DNA from 2 places in the Streptomyces sp. NPDC019224 genome. Region 1 is predicted to be linked to the other one. Evidence: riboswitches for the same ligand, from Rfam matches in the RefSeq annotation. Region 1 holds a riboswitch; the other holds the start of a gene.

Region 1 (7,746 bases):
GGTGCTGCTCGGCCGGCGTCATCTTCGCGAGGTCCGCCACGTCGGAGTGGAGGTCGACCTCCTCCACGTGCCAGGTGTTCTTGATCGCGTCCCGGTAGCGCTCGTAGAAGTCCGGGTAGCGCATGGGCCGCAGGGTCAGTTCGAAGCCCGGGTCCAGCAGGTTCTTCTCGGTGTTCGTGGTGGTCATTACTGGCAGGCCTCGCAGGACTCGGGGTTTTCCAGGGAGCAGGCGATCGCGTCCGCGTCGGGCGCGGGTGCCTGCTCCGGGATCGGAGCGGCGGACGCGGCACGGGCGATCCGGGTCGCCGGGCGGGAGCGCAGGTAGTACGTCGTCTTCAGGCCCTGCTTCCAGGCGTACGCGTACATCGAGGAGAGCTTGCCGATCGTCGGCGTCTCCAGGAACAGGTTCAGCGACTGGCTCTGGTCGAGGAACGGCGTACGGGCCGCCGCCATGTCGATCAGACCGCGCTGCGGGATCTCCCACGCGGTGCGGTACAGCGCCCGCACGTCCTCGGGGATCCACGCGAAGCCCTGCACCGAGCCGTTCGACTCGCGCAGCGCCTCACGCGTCCGCGCGTCCCACACGCCGAGCCGCTTCAGCTCGTCCACCAGATAACCGTTGACCTGGAGGAACTCACCGCTCAGCGTCTCGCGCTTGAAGAGGTTGGAGACCTGGGGCTCGACGCACTCGTAGACCCCCGCGATCGAGGCGATCGTCGCGGTCGGGGCGATCGCCAGCAGCAGCGAGTTGCGCATCCCGGTCCTCGCGATCCGGGCGCGCAGCGCCTCCCAGCGCTCCGGCCAGTTCAGCTCGGTGTCGTAGTGGTCCGGGTGCAGCACCCCGCGGGCGGCCCGCGTCTCGGACCAGGCGGGCAACGGGCCGAGGGGGGTCCCCCCTGCACCGGAGCCTGTCGAAGGTGCTTGGGGGCGTTCCGCGAGGTCGCAGGACGCCTCGTAGGCCGCCAGCATGATGCGCTCGGAGATCTTCGTCGACAGGGCGCGGGCCTCGGGGGAGTCGAACGGCAGCCGCAGCCGGAAGAAGACGTCCTGGAGGCCCATGGCGCCCAGCCCCACCGGCCGCCAGCGGGCGTTGGACCGGCCGGCCTGCTCGGTCGGGTAGAAGTTGATGTCCACGACCCGGTCGAGGAAGGTCACCGCGGTGCGCACGGTGGCGTCGAGGCGCTCCCAGTCGATCGAGCCGCCGTCGACGAACGCCCCGAGGTTGACCGAGCCGAGGTTGCAGACGGCCGTCTCGCCGTCGTCGGTGACCTCCAGGATCTCGGTGCACAGGTTCGAGGAGTGCACGACCCGGCCCGGTTCGGCGGTCTGGTTCGCGGTGCGGTTGGAGGCGTCCTTGAACGTCATCCAGCCCTGGCCGGTCTGCGCCAGGGTCCGCATCATCCGGCCGTACAGCTCGCGGGCCGGCAGGGTCCTGCGGGCCAGGCCCTTCGCCTCGGCCGCCCGGTACGCGGCGTCGAAGTCGTCGCCCCACAGGTCGACCAGTTCCGGTACGTCCGCCGGGGAGAACAGCGACCAGTCGGAGTCCGCCTCGACCCGGCGCATGAACTCGTCCGGGATCCAGTGCGCCAGGTTCAGGTTGTGCGTGCGCCGCTGGTCCTCGCCCGTGTTGTCGCGGAGCTCCAGGAACTCCTCGATGTCCGCGTGCCAGGTCTCCAGGTAGACGGCGGCGGCGCCCTTGCGCCGGCCGCCCTGGTTCACGGCGGCGACGGAGGCGTCCAGCGTCTTGAGGAACGGCACGATGCCGTTGGAGTGCCCGTTGGTGCCGCGGATCAGCGAACCCCGGGCCCGGATGCGGGAGTACGAGAGGCCGATGCCGCCCGCGTGCTTCGACAGGCGCGCCACCTGGTGGTAGCGGTCGTAGATCGAGTCGAGCTCGTCCAGCGGTGAGTCCAGCAGGTAGCAGGAGGACATCTGCGGGTGCCGGGTGCCGGAGTTGAAGAGGGTGGGCGAGGAGGGCAGGTAGTCCAGCCGGCTCATCAGCCCGTACAGCGCGGCGACCTCGTCCAGCGCCCGCTCGGAGGTGTCCTCGGCGAGCCCGGAGGCGACCCGGAGCATGAAGTGCTGGGGCGTCTCGATGACCTGACGGGTGTGCGGGTGGCGCAGCAGGTAGCGGCTGTGCAGGGTGCGCAGCCCGAAGTAGCCGAAGCGGTCGTCGGCGCCGTCCGCGAGCGAACGCTCCACCAGCGCGTCCAGCGCGGCGGCGTGCAGCGTCACGAACTCGGCGGTGCGGTCCGCGATCAGGCCCTCGCGGTGGCCGACGGCGACGGACGCGGAGAACGAGGTGGCACCCTGCCCGGCGGCCTCCTCCGCGATGGACCGGGTGAGCAGGCGGGCGGCGAGCCGGGAGTAGGCCGGGTCCTCGGCGATGAGGCCCGCCGCGGCCTCGGTGGCCAGCGAGTGCAGCTCCGCCTCGTCGGACCGGGCGCTGCGGCCGCGCAGGGCGGCGGCGGCGACCCGGCCGGGGTCGGTGTCGGGCAGGTCGGCGGTGAGGCCGGTCAGGGTCCGCAGCAGTGCGGTGCCGGGCCCGTCGCTCGCGGATCCGGTCGCTTCGGACTCGGCCGTCTTCGGCGCTGTGGCCGGATCGGCTGGCGCGATGGTCACGGGGTGCTCTCCCTCGCTCGGCTCTGGGCCGGCGGGGAGCGGGGCAGCCGGGCAGGAGCGGGCCCGGGCGGGTCGGCACTCCGTGCGGCGTCCACCGGCCCATCCCACGAGGCCCGGACGTCTGGGCACCCGGTTCGGTCGAGCCGGATGCGCTGTCGGCAGGTCCTCGGACTCGCCGGTGCGCGAAAGCGCACCGGACACACCGTTGCGGGACAGTTCCGGATTCGCACCGGATTCCCCTGCGACGACAGCGAGCATGAGCATACATGTGGGGGCTGCCCGATCGGGCAGCCCCCACATCTTGTGTCGCGAGCGTCAGGCGTGGGCGGTCAGTGGCAGCCCGGCGCCCCCGCCGTGGCCGGCGGCAGCTCCGCCTCGACGCCCGGGTCGCCCACGTCCGCGGTGTAGTCGTCCGGAGCGGTCTCGTCGACCCCGGCGGGTGCCTTGACGGCGTTCAGGACGAAGGTCAGGACCACGGTGACCACGACGTTCAGCACGAAGGCCGTCAGGCCGATGTAGCCGATCTCGCCGATGCCCGGGATCTCCTCGGAGGACCCGCCGAAGTGCTTCTGCGTCGGGCTCGCGACCCCGTACGCGGCGGCCGTTCCGTAGATCATGCCGACCGCCCAGCCGGCGAGCAGCGCCCAGCGGTGGAACCACCGGGTGAACAGGCCGCCGACCAGCGCCGGCATCGTCTGGAGGATCCAGATCCCGCCGAGCAGCTGGAAGTTGATCGCGACCGTCTTGTCCATGGTGAGGACGAAGGCGAGCGCGCCGACCTTGACCAGCAGCGAGACCAGCTTGGAGACCTTGGTCTCCTGCTCGGGCGTCGCGTCGGGCTTCAGGAAGTCCTTGTAGATGTTGCGGGTGAACAGGTTCGCCGCGGCGATGGACATGATCGCGGCCGGCACCAGCGCGCCGATGCCGATGGCGGCGAACGCGACTCCCGCGAACCAGTCGGGGAACATGTCCTCGAACAGCTGGGGGATCGCCAGCTGGCCGTTGTCGACCTTCACGCCGGCGGCGATCGCCATGAAGCCGAGCAGCGCGAGCAGCCCCAGCATCAGCGAGTACAGCGGCAGGATGGTCGTGTTGCGGCGGATCACCTCGCGGCTGCGGCTGGAGAGCGTCGCCGTGATGGAGTGCGGGTACATGAACAGCGCCAGCGCGGACCCGAGCGCCAGGGTGGCGTAGCCCCATTGTCCCGCCGCGGCTGGTGCCAGGCTGCCGTTGCCCGTTTCGGTGAACTTGTCCTGGGCGGAGGCGAAGATGTCGTCGAAGCCGCCGAGCTCGATCGGGATGTAGATGATCGCCACGGCGATGACCAGGTAGATCAGCCCGTCCTTGACGAACGCGATCAGCGCGGGTGCCCGCAGGCCCGAGGAGTAGGTGTACGCGGCGAGCACCGCGAACGCGATGAGCAGCGGCAGGTCCTTGACGAACCAGTTGGTGTCCTTGCCGCCGCCGACGCCCATCACGTCCAGCACGGCCTGGATGCCCACGAGTTGCAGTGCGATGTACGGCATCGTGGCGAGGATGCCGGTGACCGCGACCGCCAGCGAGAGCCCCTTCGAGCCGAAGCGCCCGCGGACGAAGTCCGAGGTGGTGACGTAGCCGTGCTTGTGCGAGACCGACCACAGGCGCGGCAGGAAGGTGAAGATCAGCGGGTACACCAGGATGGTGTACGGCACCGCGAAGAAGCCGGACGCGCCCGCCGCGTAGATCGCCGCGGGGACGGCGACGAAGGTGTACGCGGTGTAGAGGTCGCCGCCGAGCAGGAACCAGGTGACCCAGGTGCCGAACGACCGTCCGCCCAGGCCCCATTCGTCGAGGCTGGCCTCGTTCTCGGCCTTGCGCCAGCGGGCGGCCATGAAACCCATGACCGTGACGGCCAGGAAGAAGAAGACGAAGACGCCGAGCGCGACGCCGTTCACGCCGTCCTTCATGCCGACGCACCCCCCTTGCGGGCGCGCTGGTCACGCTGCCACAGCTTGTACGCGACCATGGTCAGCGCGGTGGAGATCAGCACCCAGAGCATCTGGTACCAGTAGAAGAACGGGATGCCGATGAAGGTCGGGTCGATCTTCGCGTACGAACTCACCCAGAGCATCGCCACGAACGGCGCGATGAGACAGAGGGCGATGACCACCCGCAACGGCGTGACGGTGGGCGGTTTTCCTTCGGGTTCTTCGGGCATGGCGGCGACTCCGTCCCCTCGCTGATCACCTGTAATGCGCAGGAAATCTAGGCGAGGGTTCCGGCCACCGTCACCCCCTGTCCGCATTGCGGTCCGGCAACGGTCGTCGCGGACCGGCTGGATGGCCCCAATGGCGGCAAACATCCGGGAGTTGGTCCAGTCCAAGTCGGTGCGCCAGGGGGTGCGGAACGCCGAACGGCCCCCGGGGCGAGCCCGGGAGCCGTTCGAAGGGCACATGTGTACGGGGGGTCAGTCCAGCGGCCGCTTCAGGCGCGCCACGAACTTGTAGCGGTCGCCGCGGTAGACCGAGCGCACCCACTCGACCGGTTCGCCCTGCTCGTCCAGCGAGTGGCGGGAGAGCATCAGCATCGGCAGGCCCACGTCCGTGCCGAGCAGTCCGGCCTCGCGCGGCGTGGCCAGGGAGGTCTCGATGGTCTCCTCGGCCTCGGCCAGCCGGACGTCGTACACCTCGGACAGCGCGGTGTAGAGCGAGGTGTACTTGACCAGCGAACGGCGCAGCGCCGGGAAGCGCTTGGCCGAAAGGTGCGTGGTCTCGATGGCCATCGGCTCGCCGCTCGCCAGGCGCAGGCGCTCGATGCGCAGGACGCGTCCGCCGGCGCTGATGTCGAGCAGCCCGGCCAGGGTGTCGTCGGCGGTGACGTAGCCGATGTCCAGGAGCTGCGAGGCCGGTTCGAGCCCCTGGGCGCGCATGTCCTCGGTGTACGAGGTGAGTTGCAGGGCCTGGGAGACCTTCGGCTTGGCCACGAAGGTGCCCTTGCCCTGGATGCGTTCCAGCCGGCCCTCGACGACCAGCTCCTGGAGCGCCTGGCGCACGGTGGTGCGCGAGGTGTCGAACTCGGCGGCCAGGGTCCGTTCCGGGGGTACGGGGGTCCCCGGCGGCATGGTGTCCGTCATGTCGAGGAGATGTCGCTTCAGCCGGTAGTACTTCGGGACGCGCGCGGTGCGCGTCCCGGCGCCCGTGCCCGTCCCGTTCTCCGAACTGCCCCCGTCGGCACCCATGGCCCGCCTTCCCGACTGCTGCGCTGCTGCCGTCACCGGCTCCTCCGTCTGTCGCGGCTCACATGGTGGCACGGTCCGGTCACGGCTCGTCGCCCTCCCTCAGGTGTCGGTCCTATAACGGACGCGAGTGCACTTCTTATACACCCTTGACACCCCTAAAGGTCTAGGCCAAGCTCCCGGTACTGGTCTAAACCATTAAAGACCAGGTCCCAGCCCCAGCAGTACTCGTCGACGTTTTTTGCGCGGTGGGGGGAGGGGGTTGCAGCATCCCTGAGGAGGGTGGCGTGAAGCGCAAGCTCATCGCGGCGATCGGCGTCGCGGGCATGTTGGTTTCCATCGCGGCGTGTGGTTCGGACGACAAGGCGTCCTCGAAGGACCCGAAGGACCGCAAGGAAGACCTGACTGTCTGGCTCATGGGCGAGGCCCAGTCGACCTGGCCCGAACTGGTCAAGGACGTCAACGCCCAGTTCAAGAAGAAGTACCCGAACGTCACGGTCAAGGTCCAGTACCAGGGCTGGGCGGACAAGGTCAAGAAGCTCGACACCTCCCTCGGTGGCGACAAGTTCCCGGACGTTGTCGAGCTCGGCAACACCGAGACCATGCAGTACATCCTCAACGGTGCGCTCGGTGAGATCGACACCTCGAAGTACGAGAACTCGGACACCTGGATCAAGGGTCTGAAGGACACCTGCTCCTACGAGGGCAAGATCTACTGCGTTCCTTACTACGCCAGTGCCCGACTGGCGGTCTACAACAAGGACATGCTGAAGGCCGGCACCGGCAGCGACACCCTTCCGCAGACCGAGGACGAGTTCCTCAAGGCCATGGACAAGGTCCAGGCCCAGCTCGCGAAGAAGGACAAGCGCGCCTCGTCCCTGTACTACCCGGGCCGTTACTGGTACGCCGCCATGTCCTACGTCGCGGCCGAGGGCGGCCGGATCGCCACGTACGACGAGGGCTCGAAGGAGTGGAAGGCCAGCCTCTCCACCCCCGAGGCGCAGAAGGGCATCCAGCACTTCGTCGACCTGGTCAAGAAGTACAACAAGGCCGACCAGACGAAGGACGAGCAGGACCACGCCAACGTCATGGCCAACGAGAAGGCCGCGGTCATCTACGGCCAGGCCTGGGAGGCCGGCAGCGTCACCACGGGTGAGAACGGCAACCCCAAGCTGGAGGGCAAGATCGCCACGGCCGGTATGCCCGGCCCGAACGGCAAGGCGCTCCCGTCCTTCATCGGCGGCTCCGACCTCGCCACCATCTCCAAGTCCAAGGTCCAGGACCTCGGCCAGGAGTGGATCTCCCTGTTCACCAACGCGAAGTCCATGGACGTCCTCGCGTCGAAGAACATCCTCCCGAACAACGAGAAGCAGCTTGAGCCGCTGAAGGCCAAGCCCGAGACGGCCGCCATCGCCAACGCGGTGCCGGACGCCTGGTTCACGCCGATCGCTCCGGGCTGGGCCTCCATCGAGAAGGAGGAGATCCTGGAGAACATGCTCCTGGAGATCCTCAAGGGCACGTCCGTCGCCGACGCCACCAAGAAGGCCGACGGCGAGATCGACGCACTGATCAACAAGAAGGCCTGAGCCTTCTGATCGCCAGGCGGGGGCCCGGCACTGCGCCGGGCCCCCGCTCCCCTTAGCTCAAGAACGCCGTGTTTTCCGGGGACTTCCTCGGACCCGCGATGGAAGGTCAGCCACGTGACTGCCGCCGATACCAAGGCCGCCGGGCCACCGGTCCCCGTACCACGTGATCCCGAGGCGGACGGGAGCCCGCTGTCCGATCAGGGCGGCAACGGTCCCCTCAAGCAGAAGAGGAAGCGGAAGAAGGGCGAGCTCCTGCCCTATCTCCTGATCCTCCCGGCGATCGTGGCGATCGCCGCCGTCTACCTCTACCCGCTCGCCAAGACC
Region 2 (7,746 bases), on a different contig from region 1:
GGGCCGACGGCCCCCGCGACCTGTCCGACTTCCTCGCGCTGCGGCGCACCGGGACCTTCCTGTGCACGGAGGTGGCGCACGGGAACGACGCCGCCGCCGTCGAGACGACCGCCACCTACGACCCCGTACGCGAGGGGTTCGTGCTGCACACCCCGCACTGCGGCGCGCAGAAGTTCATGCCCAACACCGGGCCGGTCGGCGGCCCCAAGTCGGGGCTCGTCGCCGCCCGCCTGCTCGCCGGCGGAACCGACCACGGGGTGTTCCTGCTGCTGGTGCCCCTCACCGACGCCACCGGCCCCCTGCCCGGCGTACGCGTGCGCAGGCTCCCGGCGCGCATGGGCAGCCCCGTCGACCACAGCCTGACCTCCTTCGACCACGTCTTCGTGGGACGCGAGGCCCTGCTGACGGGCCCGCAGGGGCGGATCGACGACGACGGGGTGTTCCGCAGCGCCGTCGAGGGCCGCAGGCGCCGCTTCCTCGCCTCCATCGCCCGGGTCGTCACGGGCCGGATCTGCATGAGCGCCAGCGCCGTCGGCTCCGCCCGCGCCACGCTGGCCGTCGCGGTGCGCTACGGCGGCCACCGCCATGTCTCCGCCGGGCGCGGGTCGCGGCTGCCGGTGCTCGCGTACCGCACCCATCACGGGCCGCTCGCCGAGGCCATGGCCACCGTCTTCGCCATGAGCCTGCTGCACCGCCGCGTCCTGGCCCGCTGGGAGGCGGCCGAGGCGGGGCCCGAGCCCGAGCGCGAGGCGGCCGAACGGCTGGTCGACATCGCCAAGGGGTGGATCACCTGGCAGGCCCGTGCCGTGATCGTCGAGTCCCGGGAACGCTGCGGCGCCCAGGGGCTGCTGGAGAACAACGGGATGTCCGTGCTCGTCACCGGCGTCGAGGGCGCCATCACCGCCGAGGGCGACAACCTCGCCGTCCACTCCAGGGCCGCAGCCGCCCTGCTCGCGGCCGGCCCCGCGCACGAGCCGGCCGCCCCGGTCACCGGCGACCTCACCGATCTGCGGTTCCTGGTCAGGCTCCTGGCGCGGGCGGAGGAGCTGTGGTTCGCGCGCGCCGGGGCCCGGATGGCGCCGGTGGCGCCAGGCGACCCGCTGGAGCGGTGGAACGCGGCGTCGGGCCCCGCGCTGCGCGGGGTCGACGCGCACGCCTGCCGACAGGCGGCCGAGGCGTACGCCGACGCGGTCGAGGCGCTGCCCGCCGGGTCCGACCGGGACCGGCTGGGCGAGCTGGCCCGGCTGTTCGCCCTGGGCCGGGTCGCCCGCGTCAGCGGGGACCTGCTCGCGGCGGGCCACCTGAGCCCCGGTCAGGTCGAGGCGCTGACGGACCACACCGAACAGCTCATCGCCGCGGTGGCGCCCCGTCTCCCGGAGCTCGCCGAGTCCTTCGCCCTCCCCGACGAGGTACTCGCCGACTGGCCGATCACGGGGGCCCGCTACACCGACGCGTACGACGATCCCGAGGCCCACTGGCACGCGGAGGCGGGGCGATGAGGGGCAGGCGTGCACGACGGGCGGCGGAGACCGTACAGGCCCTCGGGGTGGGGGCCGTACTCCTCGCCCACTGGACCGCCGTCGCCCTGCTCGCGCGGTGGCGCGGGGCGCCGCGGACGAGCGGTGGCGAATCGGTTCGCCGCAAGGCGTAACCGGAGCGCCGCTGCTCAGTTGTTCCACGTCGGGGCAGTGCGCGCCGACGCCGGACACCCCCACCGGATGGACATGAGGAAAGGAAGACCATGAGCACGATTCACCCCCGGATCACCGACGTACTCAGCCGTACCTTCAAGGTGCCCGTGGCCGAGATCCTCCCGGAATCCACGATGGACAGCCTGGACATGGACTCTCTCGCGGCCGCCGAGTTCGCCGTCGTCCTCCGGGAGGCCACCGGGGTCGAACTGGACACCGGCACGCTGCACCGGCAGACCACGCTCGCCCAGCTCACGGCGCACCTCCACGCGTCGGCCGGCGACGGGGCCGCGGCGGGCACGGCCCGATGAGGACACCGGCCATCGCCGTCACCGGGCTGGGCATGATCACCCCGGTCGGCAACGACACCGAGTCCACCTGGGACGGGGTGTGCGCCGCGGTGAGCCCGGTCCGCACCGTCGCCGCGCTCGAAGGGTGCGCGATCGACTTCGCCTGCGTGGTCGACGGCATCGACCTGGACGCCGCGATCGGCCGCCGTACGGCCTTCCGGATGGGCAGGTACGTCAAGTTCGCGGTCCTGGCCGCCAGGGAGGCCGTCGCCGACGCGGGGCTCGACCCGGCGGGCTGGGACGGCAGCCGGGTCGCCGTCGTCGTCGGCACCAGCAGCGGCGGCTCCGCACACCTCACCGACCAGGCGCTGGTACTGGAGCGGCGGGGACCGGAGGCGACCTCACCGGCCGGTGTCCTGCTGACCATCCCCAACATGCCCGCCGCCGAGATCGCGATCGAGATGCGGGCCACCGGCCCCAGCATGGCCCCCTGCACGGCCTGCTCGTCCGGCGTCACCGCGCTGTCCGTCGCCCGCGACCTGCTGGCCACCGGGCAGTGCGATCTGGCCATCGCGGGGGCGACCGAGTCGACGGTCTTCCCGATCGCCATGACCGGGTTCGCCCGGTCCGGGGCGGCCGCCCGCGCGGACGGCGACCTGGCCCGGCTCAGCCGGCCCTTCGCCGCCGACCGGGCCGGACTCGTCATGGGTGAGGGTGCCGCCGTCATGGTGCTGGAGCGCGCGGCCGACGCGGAGGCCAGGGGTGCCGAGCCCCGGGCCCTGCTCGCCGGCACCGGTGCCACCACGGACGCCCACCACCCCACCAGCCCGCACCCCGACGGCCGGATCGCCCGCGCCGCCGTCGAGGCCGCGCTGCGCGACGCGGGCTGGCGGGCCGACGAGGTCGAGCACGTCAACGCGCACGGCACCGCGACCGTGCACAACGACGCCGCCGAAGCCGCGCTGATCAGCCGGATGTACCCGCACCGGCCACCCGTCACCGCCCCCAAGGGCGTGCTCGGCCACTGCATGGGCGCGGCCGGGGCGATCGAGGCGGGGCTGACGATCCTCACGCTCCAGCGCGGAGTCGTCCCGCCCGTCGCGAACCTGGACGCCCCCGCGCCCGGCTTCGACATCGACTGCGTCACCAAGCAGCCGCTGGTGCGGCCCGTCCGCCGGGCCGTCAGCCACTCCTTCGGTTTCGGCGGGCACAACGCGGTGGTCGCGCTCCAGCGCCCGTGACCGGCCGGCCGGTGGCGAACGGGGGCCCCTCGTCACCGGCCGCGGGCGGCACCGGGCTGCCCGGACGCTCGTGGTAGCGTGCCGGGGCCAGTCGAACTCCACCACGGGGGCGTCCGGCAAACCCCCGCGGCGTCGCGCCGCCCGGCACGCACGCTCGCGGCGTTGCCGAAAGCCCTGGTAGCTCCTTCCCCAAGCTCTTGATGAGCAGGGTAGGCCCCATCCAAGGACTTTCCGGCGTCTTGCGATCGCACGCACCGGCCGCCGCTCCTTCCTCCGCGGGGATTTGCCGGACGCCCCCAGGAGTCAGGGAATCCGGTGTGAATCCGGAACTGACGCGCAGCGGTGAGGGGGACGGGCGGGGCCACGGCCACTGGGAGACCCTCGTCCCCCGGGAAGGCGTCCCGTCCGCGTGAACCCGAGTCCGAAGACCTGCTGGCGACCGCAGCCCGGGACCGGGCGGCGGATTCCGTACAGCGGGTCCCGCGCATGGGCCCAGAGACGCCGAGGTATCTCCCGTGCCGCTCATAGGTCGTGGCCGTTCCGCCGCCCTGCTCACCGCCGCACTCCTGCCCCTGACGGCCTGCGGCGGGCCCCCGCCCGAAGCGGCCGGCGAGAAGAGCGGGTCCGGCGGCTATCCGGTCACCCTCAAGAACTGCGGGCGCACCGTCACCGTGAACGCCGCGCCCCGGCGTGCGGTCTCCGTCGACCAGGGTTCGACCGAGATCCTGCTCTCGCTGGGCCTCGCGGACCGGATCGCGGCCACCGCGACCTGGACCGACCCGGTGATGAAGGGTCTGGAGAAGGCCAACGCGGGCGTGACCAGGATCGCCGACAACCGCCCCTCGTCCGAGAAGGTCCTCGACCAGGAGCCCGACCTCGTCAGCGCCTCCTTCGAGTCGACGCTCGCCAAGGGCGGCGTCGCCCCCCGCGACCAGTTCGAGAAGCTGGGCGTCCCCACCTATGTCTCGCCCGCCGACTGCACGGCCAAGGACAACACCGAGGACGGCGACGGCGTCCGCACCGGCGCCCTGACGATGGACAGCGTCTACGGCGAAGTACGCGACCTCGCCCGCCTGTTCGGCGTGCCCGAACGCGGCGAGAAGCTCGTCGCGCGGCTCCGCACCCGCATCCGCGAGGCCACCGACGGCATCGACGCCTCCGGCACCTCCGTCCTGTACTGGTTCGCCAACTCCGAGGCTCCGTACCTGGCGGGCTGCTGCGGGGCGCCGGGCATCATCAGCCGGGAGCTCGGCGTGAAGAACGTCTTCGACGACACGCACGACGAATGGCCCCGGATCAACTGGGAGACGGTCGCCGACCGCAACCCGGACGTCCTGGTCATCGGCGACCTCACCCGCACCTCGCAGACCGCGGAGAGCGCCGCCGGGAAGATCGCCTTCCTGGAGTCGAACCCCGTCACGAAGGAGATGGACGCGGTACGCCGCAAGCGCTACGTCCTGCTCAGCGGCCAGGCCATGAACCCGACCATCCGAACGGTCGAGGGCGTGGAGCGACTGGCCGCCGCACTGCGCGAGTTCGGGCTCGCGGGATGACGGGCACCGAACGGGCCGCGGCGCCGCGCGAGCACCCGGCGCCGGCGGCCGGCGCACGCCCCCGCCTGCGGGGCCTTCCCGGCGGGCTCCTGTGGACCGGCGGCGCCCTGCTGCTCGCCCTGTCCATCGCGGTCGCCGTCACCATCGGCCCGGCCCGGATCTCCGTCGGGGACGTCTGGTCCGCCGTCGCCTCCCACCTCGGTATCGGCGAGGCACGGCTCAGCCCGATCCGCGACGGCATCATCTGGAACCTGCGCATGCCGCGCACCCTGCTCGCCGCCGTCTGCGGAGCGGGGCTCGGGATCTGCGGGACGGTCATGCAGTCCCTGCTGCGCAACCCGCTGGCCGACCCGTTCGTCCTCGGCGTCTCCTCCGGGGCGTCCACCGGCGCGGTCCTGGTGGTGGTGCTCGGCGTCGGCGGGGGAGCGGTGTCGCTGCCGGCCGGGGCCTTCCTCGGGGCGCTCTGCTCCTTCGCGCTGGTGATGCTGCTCAGCCACACCCTCGGCGGCGGCACCGACCGGGTCGTGCTCTCCGGTGTCGCCGCCATGCAGCTGTTCTCGGCGCTCACCTCCTTCGTCGTCATGACGGCCGCCGACGCCGAGCAGACCCGCGGTGTGCTGTTCTGGCTGCTCGGCTCGCTCGCCGGGGTCGGCTGGACCGACGTATGGGTCTGCTCGGCCGTCCTCGGCGTGAGCCTGCTGATCTGCCTCGGCCACGCCCGTACGCTCGACGCGTTCGCCTTCGGCCAGGACGCGGCCGCCGCCCTCGGTGTGCGCGTCGGACGCGTCCGCACCGTCCTGCTGTGCACGACCGCGCTGCTGACCGCCGCGCTCGTCAGCTCGGCCGGGGCCATCGGCTTCGTCGGACTGGTCCTGCCGCACGCCGTCCGGGCGCTCACCGGCTCCGGCCACCGCAGGCTGCTGCCGCTCACCGCGCTCGCCGGGGCCGTCTTCCTCGTCTGGGTCGACACGCTCGCCCGGACCGTCCTCGACCCGCAGGAGGTCCCGGTGGGTGTCGTCACCGCCCTGATCGGGGTGCCCGCCTTCGTCCTCGTCCTCTACCGCACCAGGCGGCCCGCGTGACCGGAACAGCGGCCGAGGGCCTGCGTGCCTGCCGGGTCAGCCGGGAAGCCGGCGGCCGGCTCCTCCTGGACGGCGTGACGCTCGCCCCGCAGCCGGGCACCACCGTGGGGCTGCTCGGCCCCAACGGCTCCGGCAAGTCCACGCTGCTGCGCATCCTGGCCGGGGTCCTCGCCCCGCACGCGGGCGTCGTCACCCTGGACGGCGAACCCCTGGCCGCGGCCGGCCGGCGCGCCGTGGCCCGGCGGGTCGCGGTCGTCGACCAGCACGCCGTCACCCAGGACGAGCTGAGCGTCCTGGACGTCGTGCGCCTGGGCCGCATCCCGCACCGCCGCGCCTGGTCGGCCCCCACGGAGGCGGACGCGGCGGCGGTGGACGAGGCACTGGAACGCACCGGCCTCACCGCCCGGCGCGGCCAGTCCTGGCACACGCTCTCCGGCGGGGAGCGCCAGCGCGTCCAGATCGCCCGCGCGCTGGCCCAGCAACCGCGTGAACTCCTGCTGGACGAACCGACCAACCACCTGGACATCCAGCACCAGCTGGAACTGCTCTCCCTGGTCACCTCGCTGCCCCTGACCGCCGTCATCGCCCTGCACGACCTCAATCTGGCCGCCATGTTCTGCGACCGGATCGCGGTGCTGAGCGGAGGCCGGGCGGTGGCCTGGGGCACCCCCGCGCAGGTGATCACCGAGGAGCTGATCGAGGACGTCTACCGGGTGCGGGCCGTCGTGACACCGGACGGGCCGCAGGGCCGCCCCTCGGTACGCTTCCTGCCCTGACCGGCACGGCACCAGCCGGGCACAGGCGAGGGCGGACCCGTCCGCGGGTCCGCCCTCGCTTGTCGTGCGCTGCGGCGGTCATGCCGGCGGGGGTCAGCGGTGGCGTCCTCGGCCCAGGTCGCCGCCGGTGTCCTTGCCGCCCATGTCCTTGCCGCCCTTGGTGGTGCCGTCCGCGTAGTCGATCTGTTCCTTGCGCAGCTCGGCGGAGACCTCCTTCTGCTCCGTCACCTTCTGGGTTTCCATCCGCACGCGTTCGACCGGGACGGTCTCCTTGCGCATCGTGGCGCGCTCGGCGTGCAGGGTGACCTCCACGTCCTGCTCCGTGAGGTCCCCGCGGGCGACCGTCCGGTCACCCGGCTGCAGCGGTTCACGGACCACGCGCACCTCTTCGTGCGAGACCGGCACGCTGCGCGTGACGTTCTCGGTGACGACGTACTTGTGCAGACGGGCCTTGCCGCTCTCGTACTCCTCGGTGCCGATGTGCAGCTGCTCCTCGGAGCGGATCATCTCCTCCTTGCCACCCATGCCGGCGCCGGACCGCTGGGCACCCGCGCCGGCCCCGGCCAGCGGACGGGCCGCGCCCGCGGCGTCGGTGTCCCGGTGCCTCCCGGTGCCGGCCGTCCCGGTCCGGTCCATGCCGGAGGTGCCTGCCGCACCCATGGCCCCTGCACCGGCCCCGGCCCCGGCTGCCGCGCCGGCGCCCGCCGCGCCCATGGTGCCGGTGCCCGTGGTGGTCGGTGCGCCGGTCCCGGAGCGGTCGCCGAGGTTGCCCCTGGTGTTCCGGGTCAGGCCGTAGTGCCGGTACAGCTCCTCCTCCTCGGACACGGACAGGTGCGCGTCCGCGTCCACCCGGGGCGCCTCCTTGACCTGGTCCTTGCTGTGGGAGATGTGCAGGTCGGAGCCCACTCGACGGGCTCCGGCGAGAGGCACGAAACTCTCCTTCATGCCGAACAGGCCGGTCTTCACCGTGATCCAGTCCGGGCGGCCGGTGTTGTCGTCGACATACACGCGGCCCACGTTGCCGATCTTCTCGCCCTCGGTGTCGTACACCGTCAGGCCGTCGAGCTCTCCGGAATCCGTGAAACCGTCAGCGGCTCCCATATCCGATTCCTC

Evidence for each region. A riboswitch is a leader RNA that binds a small molecule or an ion and turns the genes downstream of it on or off. The one in region 1 is predicted to bind cobalamin.
Region 2: linked by a shared signal. The riboswitch ahead of ABZ564_RS13710 (ABC transporter substrate-binding protein) and the one ahead of ABZ564_RS20330 (ribonucleoside-diphosphate reductase subunit alpha) in region 1 are both predicted to bind cobalamin.

The regions. Positions count from the first base shown of each region.
Region 1 is NZ_JBEYCF010000030.1:74,422-82,167, reverse strand. It holds gene ABZ564_RS20335 (ribonucleotide-diphosphate reductase subunit beta) at 1-187, opposite strand, end outside; gene ABZ564_RS20330 (ribonucleoside-diphosphate reductase subunit alpha) at 187-2,622, opposite strand; cobalamin riboswitch at 2,762-2,893, opposite strand; gene mctP (monocarboxylate uptake permease MctP) at 2,952-4,568, opposite strand; gene ABZ564_RS20320 (DUF3311 domain-containing protein) at 4,565-4,819, opposite strand; gene ABZ564_RS20315 (GntR family transcriptional regulator) at 5,069-5,839, opposite strand; gene ABZ564_RS20310 (sugar ABC transporter substrate-binding protein) at 6,124-7,422, shown strand; gene ABZ564_RS20305 (ABC transporter permease subunit) at 7,537-7,746, shown strand, end outside.
Region 2 is NZ_JBEYCF010000017.1:30,685-38,430, forward strand. It holds gene ABZ564_RS13695 (acyl-CoA dehydrogenase) at 1-1,499, shown strand, start outside; gene ABZ564_RS13700 (acyl carrier protein) at 1,742-2,002, shown strand; gene ABZ564_RS13705 (beta-ketoacyl-[acyl-carrier-protein] synthase family protein) at 1,999-3,222, shown strand; cobalamin riboswitch at 3,528-3,653, shown strand; gene ABZ564_RS13710 (ABC transporter substrate-binding protein) at 3,738-4,775, shown strand; gene ABZ564_RS13715 (iron chelate uptake ABC transporter family permease subunit) at 4,772-5,857, shown strand; gene ABZ564_RS13720 (ABC transporter ATP-binding protein) at 5,854-6,633, shown strand; gene ABZ564_RS13725 (PRC and DUF2382 domain-containing protein) at 6,727-7,734, opposite strand.